DNA from 2 places in the Pseudoalteromonas sp. 20-MNA-CIBAN-0454 genome. Region 1 is predicted to be linked to the other one. Evidence: predicted binding sites of a transcription regulator. Region 1 holds the regulator's gene; the other holds the start of a gene.

Region 1 (3,154 bases):
GTAGACGTAAAAAAAGAACAAAAACTCAATAAAGGTCAGCCATGAGTACATTAAAAGCAGAGCTATTAGCAAAAAGCTATAAAGGCCGTGAAGTTGTTAAAAATGTAGGACTTGAAGTAAAAGCTGGCAGCATTGTTGGTTTACTTGGCCCAAATGGCGCAGGTAAAACCACTACCTTTTACATGATTGTAGGCTTAGTTCATAGCGACAAAGGTAAAATATTAATTGATGATAACGATATTACCTTACTTCCTATGCACAGCCGTGCTCGTTTAGGTATTGGTTATTTACCACAAGAATCTTCTATTTTTAGAAAGCTCACTGTGTATCAAAATTTAATGGCTATTTTAGAAACGCGTAAGCAACTAAATAAACAAGCCAGGGAAGAAACCCTAAATAGTTTATTGGACGAATTTAGCCTGCAACATATTCGCGACAGCTTAGGTATGGCGCTATCTGGTGGTGAACGTCGCCGCGTAGAAATAGCACGTGCTTTAGCTGCAGATCCTAAATTTATATTGCTTGATGAGCCCTTTGCTGGCGTGGATCCTATTTCAGTACTCGATATTAAAAAAATTATAGAACACCTTAAAAATCGTGGTATTGGCGTACTAATTACCGACCACAATGTAAGGGAAACCCTTGATGTTTGTGAAAAAGCCTACATTGTTTCTCATGGGGAGCTAATTGCATCTGGTACTCCTGAATTTGTATTAAACGATAAAACAGTACGTGATGTTTATTTAGGCGAGCAGTTCAAACTGTAATATTTATGTTATTACTATAAGCATCTGCTAAGATTAATCATATCAATTTATAAGGATTGTTAGAGATAAATGAGGCAATCATTACAGCTGCGCATGGGCCAGCAACTTACAATGACTCCGCAACTGCAACAGGCTATTCGCTTATTGCAGCTTAGTACCTTGGATCTCCAGCAAGAAATACAAGAAGCACTTGATAGCAACCCATTACTTGAAGTTGATGAACAAGATTACACGGAAGAATCAGCAGGTAAAAACGAGCAAAAAGCAGATGACATTACTGTTAGCGCCTCTGCTGACGACACCCCAAGCGAGTATGAGCAAGATAGCGGCGAAGCACTAAATAAAGACACCATAAGCGACGACATGGCCATGGATGTATCATGGGATGAATATATGAGCGCAGCGCCTGCCTCTTCATCAGGGCCAATGCCTGAAGATGAATCTATTTATCAAGGTGCATCAACCGAAACCCTGCATGAATACTTAATGTGGCAATTACAGCTCACCCCTTTTAGCCCTACCGACGAAGCTATTGCCATAGCTATCGTTGAAGCCGTAGATGACTCTGGTATTTTAACCCTCAGTTGCGAAGACCTTTTAGCAAGCTTTAACCAAGAAACTGACGACGAACACGAAGTAGAACTAGATGAAATAGAAGCAGTGCTAAAGCGCATTCAATTATTTGATCCTGTTGGTATTGCAGCTCGCAGCTTGCAAGAATGCTTATGCATTCAATTAAATCAATTTGATAAAGACACCCCTTATATTAACGAAACAAAAATGGTGTTAACTGATCATATCGATTTACTCGCTGCTCGCGACTATCGTACGTTAATGAAAAAAACTAAGCTCAAAGAAGAAGAGCTTAAAGAAATAATGACACTTATTCATACGCTTAATCCTAAGCCTGCGGATACTATTGTCAGAGAAGAGTCTGAATACGTTATACCTGACGTGTCTGTTAAAAAAATAAAAGGCCGCTGGGTGGTAGAGCTAAACCCAGATAGCATGCCAAAAATACGTGTTAACAGCCAATATGCGGCTATGTCTCGTACAGTAAAATCCAGCGGTGACAGCCAATTTATTCGCTCGCACTTACAAGAAGCTAAATGGTTTATTAAAAGCCTAGAAAGTAGAAACGAAACACTCCTGAAAGTAACTAATTGTATTGTTAAGCAGCAACAAGCGTTTTTTGAACATGGCCCAGAAGCCATGAAACCTATGGTATTAAACGATGTTGCCGAAATAGTTGAAATGCACGAGTCGACTATTTCACGGGTCACTACGCAAAAATATATGCACACTCCACGTGGCATTTTTGAGCTTAAGTACTTTTTTTCAAGCCATGTAAGCACCGAAAATGGTGGCGAATGTTCATCAACTGCCATACGTGCCCTGATTAAAAAGTTGATAGCTGCAGAAAACTTAGCCAAACCATTGAGTGATAGCAAGATTGCAGATATATTGGCTGAGCAAGGAATTAAAGTAGCTAGACGGACAATTGCAAAATATCGCGAATCTCTGGCTATTCCCCCGTCGAATCAACGTAAAAGCTTGATTTAAGACGTACAACAAAGAGGAAAATGCTGATGCAACTAAACTTAACTGGTCGTCATGTAGACATTACAGACTCATTAAGAGACTATGTAAATAATAAATTTGCAAAGCTGCAAAGACACTCAGATCACATAACTAATGTGCATGTTATTCTCGATGTAGAAAAATTAAGTCAAAAAGCTGAAGCAACAATTTTTGTAAGTGGCGCTGAGCTATTTGCATCGACCGAACACCAAGATATGTACGCTGCCATTGACTCGTTGATTGACAAACTCGATCGTCAAGTAATTAAACACAAAGAGAAGTTTGCTCGACACTAACACTATGAAATTAAGCTCACTTATATGCCAGGACTGCAGCAAAGCTGTGGTCCTTTTTAATAGTAAAAAAAGAATTTTAGAATTCATCAGTGAACTCGCGCATAAAAAAATGCCGTATTTACCTCAGCAAGATATTCTCACTGCTTTATTGGCAAGAGAAAAGCTAGGTAGTACCGGTATTGGCCGAGGAATAGCAATTCCACATGGCCGTATGAGCGGGGCACAAGAGCCTCTTGCCTTAATTTTAATAAGCGAAACCGCTATTAATTTTGATGCAATTGATAATCGTCCAGTTGATATTTTTGTTGCGCTTATAGTGCCCGATGGCGATAACCAGCAGCACTTGAAAACACTAGCCACAATAGCTGATAAACTAAACGATAAAGAGTTTTGTAAGCAATTGCGTGCGGCAAAGTCTGATGAAGCGTTATACCAAGTTATTTTGGATCAATCCTAGTTACTAATAAAGGGGTGGTAAATGGAATTAATTATTATAAGTGGCCGTTCAGG
Region 2 (3,154 bases), on a different contig from region 1:
GCCTATCGTACAAAAATACGTTTAATTTACGCACTTAGCGCCGGTTTTAGCTTTTATATTGCATGGAATTTATGGACATTTATAGGCATTGTTGCTGGTACTATGCTCCCCGATTTAACCCATTTGGGCCTCGACTTTGCTATAGCCGCTACATTTATAGCTTTAGTTATTCCGGGTGTTAAAAGCCTCGCCTCACTCGTTACAGTTATAGTCGCAGGCATTAGCGCTACACTGTTTAAAAGTACCGGATTTGAGTTATGGCTGGTGAGCTCTGCATTACTGGCCATGAGCGCAGGATACTTTACAGCAAGAATAACTGCCAAAAAGGAGCGCAACTTATGATGACCACTATTTTACTAATGGCCTGTATTACCTTTTTTACCCGTTACTTATTTTTGCACCGCGCTTTACCCTTTAAAGTTGGGCCTAAAATGCAACAATTTTTAAGTTTTAGTGCACCAGCGGTACTTACGGCTATTTGGGTACCTATTGTATTTTTAAACGATGATGGCATTAATTTAAATTGGCAAAACCCTTATTTAAGTGCGGCTATAGTAGCTATTATTGTGGCTTATAAAACCCATAATATTTACTACACTACGATTGCGGGTATGGGATTATTTTTAATTTTAAATTAAAAAATAGTCTTAATATATACAACAACCATATTAAGCAATGTACTTAAAAGAGTAAATTGAGCATCAACAAAGATAAGGTAAAGCATAAATAATGCACAAGTTTCATCAGTTAAGCGCCACCAGTTTGCAAGGTAACACCATTAATTTTAGCGAGTTTGCTGGTAAAGTCGTGCTTATTGTAAACACGGCAAGCAAGTGTGGTTTTACCTACCAGTACGAGTCACTACAGGCTTTGCATAATAAATATGCTAGCCAAGGCTTAGTAATTTTAGGATTTCCGTGTAATCAGTTTAATCAGCAAGAACCCGGAGATGCACAGCAGATAGAGCAAGGATGTTTAATAAACTACGGGGTTAATTTTTTAATGGCCGCTAAAGTAGAGGTAAACGGAGAGCATGCTCATCCGGTATTTCGTTATTTGAAATCGACACAACCAGGCTTTTTAACTCGCAAAATAAAGTGGAACTTTACTAAGTTTTTAATCGCAGCAGACGGCTCACCAATTAAACGCTATGCACCCTTTACCAAGCCAGAAAAGCTAGAGCTCACCATTCAAAAAGCACTGCAACAAAGCAATAAGTAACGCCGCTTAAAAGTAATAAAGAGGCACACAGCCTCTTTATTGCCAATCTAATCAAAATTTAAACATACATAAAAGCGTACATTTAGAGTCTAATTCACATTGGTACTTTAGTTATACTAGCGCAATTTAATCGGTGTAATCGCTTAAATCGTCTTCGCCTAGGTTTTTACGCAAGCGCTTTTGCTCAAGGTAGTCTTCCAACTTTTTCTTAACCTTTTGCTTGTTCTTATCGTGCTGATTACGCCCGAGCATTTCGTACTCGTCTTCAACAAAATCGTCATCTAGCGCATCGTAACTAAATGTCTTACCCACAACCCACTCCATAAAGTGTTTGAGACCAACCAAGGATTTTATAATCGCAATAATTGGTAAAATTAAAATGTTCGACACATAAAGTGCAATGCAGTTTAGCGCCAAAATAAAGCCATGTAGCTATCTTAAATAGCCTCCATGTCAATACTGTGAATAAATAGCGCTAAATTCGCTTTATGGAAAGTGAGAGTTTTTTATCGTATCGATAAATAAAATTAATTACTGCTCTAGCTTTAGCCAATTTGACTAAAAAATAGTTTTTTTATAATAAACCTTTGCTATAGATAATACTAAAAATAAAACCAACCTATTGTTTAATATAATAAAAAAATATTGGCACTAAACTTGTTATTACTTATTTATCATCAATAAAAAACTGAGAATAAATATGAAAAAATTACTATTAATGAGCACTTTAATATGTGCACCTGCCGTTGTGGCACATAATGATAACGATTCAACAGTGTCATTTAATAATGAGCAATGTAATGTAGAATTTAAAAATGATGTACGTATTAAGCCTGACGAACTAGAGATTTTTACCGCCAATAAGCAAACTATGCAATTTAATACCAATGGCAATTTAACCATTAATGGTGAATCGGTAGCGCTTAATCATTCCCAGCAAAAGGCGCTAACTCAATATTCAGATAGTTTACGCACGCAATTACCCGAAGTAGCAAATATAGCCTTAGAAGGCGTTAAAATTGCAGGTGTTGCACTGCAAGAAGTTGCTAATGCTTTTAATATTGATGGCCTCGATAATATCTCATCGTTAATGGACGACATTAAACTTGAAGTACAAAATACTTTTTATCAACAAGATACCTTTGTTATGGGCCAGCAAAGCTTTAACCAATTTGGTGAAAACTTTGAGCAGCAGTTTGAACAACAAATAGAGACCGCTGTTGAGTCTGCTGTAATGCAATCTATGGGGAGTATTTTAGTTGCTTTAGGTTCTGAATTACTTGGCTCAGGAGGCGACATGCAAGCCTTTGAACAACGTATGGAAAATATGGGTACGCAAATAGAAGAAAAAGTAGAGCAGCATGCCGATGCGCTCGAAAAACGTGCCAATGCCTTATGCGAAAATTTTGCCAATATAGCTAAACAAGAAGAACAGCTAGTAGTACAAGTACCTGAACTTAAAGGTTACCAATTATTTAGCTTTAAACAAAACTAGTTTACAAACTTCACTTAGGTAATTATTTAACATCCCTTTGCAGCCGTTACGCTTAACTTAACGGCTGTTTTTTATTGTGCCGAAAAACTTGTTACAAGCTGTTGATCCCCTTTAAATTAGGCTACTTTTTTGCTAGTAAGGTAAGTTTACCTAGTGTGACAATTGCTTGCTCTATTTGCTCACTCCACTGCACACCATAGCTTAGCCTTATACAGCTTTTGTATTTATTTGAAGCTGAAAATATCAACCCTGGAGTAATGCTTATACCTACCTCAAGCGCTAACGAAAATAGCTTTTGGCTATCATACTCGCAGCCTAAGTCTAACCAAATAACACAGCCACCTTGTGGATCGCTGATCCGTGTACCTTTTGGCATGGCTTGCTGTAAGCAACGTCGCATATGCTCTTTATTCGTACGTAAACGCTGCCTAAGTACTT

Evidence for each region. Region 1 encodes sigma-54, which starts transcription at its own class of promoters, with help from an activator protein. Its sites were predicted from a motif close to GTTGGCACGNNNNTNGNNT; they were not measured.
Region 2: a site for sigma-54 is predicted at 1,866-1,884, ahead of AAEZ22_RS10115 (YggN family protein). Genes of this name have one in related genera too.

The regions. Positions count from the first base shown of each region.
Region 1 is NZ_JBEOOB010000011.1:7,878-11,031, reverse strand. Features, by position in the region: gene lptA (lipopolysaccharide transport periplasmic protein LptA) at 1-45, shown strand, start outside; gene lptB (LPS export ABC transporter ATP-binding protein) at 42-767, shown strand; gene AAEZ22_RS07190 (RNA polymerase factor sigma-54) at 837-2,330, shown strand; gene hpf (ribosome hibernation promoting factor) at 2,357-2,644, shown strand; gene ptsN (PTS IIA-like nitrogen regulatory protein PtsN) at 2,649-3,101, shown strand; gene rapZ (RNase adapter RapZ) at 3,123-3,154, shown strand, end outside.
Region 2 is NZ_JBEOOB010000017.1:59,504-62,657, forward strand. Features, by position in the region: gene AAEZ22_RS10095 (AzlC family ABC transporter permease) at 1-342, shown strand, start outside; gene AAEZ22_RS10100 (AzlD domain-containing protein) at 339-638, shown strand; gene AAEZ22_RS10105 (glutathione peroxidase) at 730-1,221, shown strand; gene AAEZ22_RS10110 (PA3496 family putative envelope integrity protein) at 1,348-1,533, opposite strand; gene AAEZ22_RS10115 (YggN family protein) at 1,922-2,716, shown strand; gene AAEZ22_RS10120 (aminotransferase-like domain-containing protein) at 2,838-3,154, opposite strand, start outside.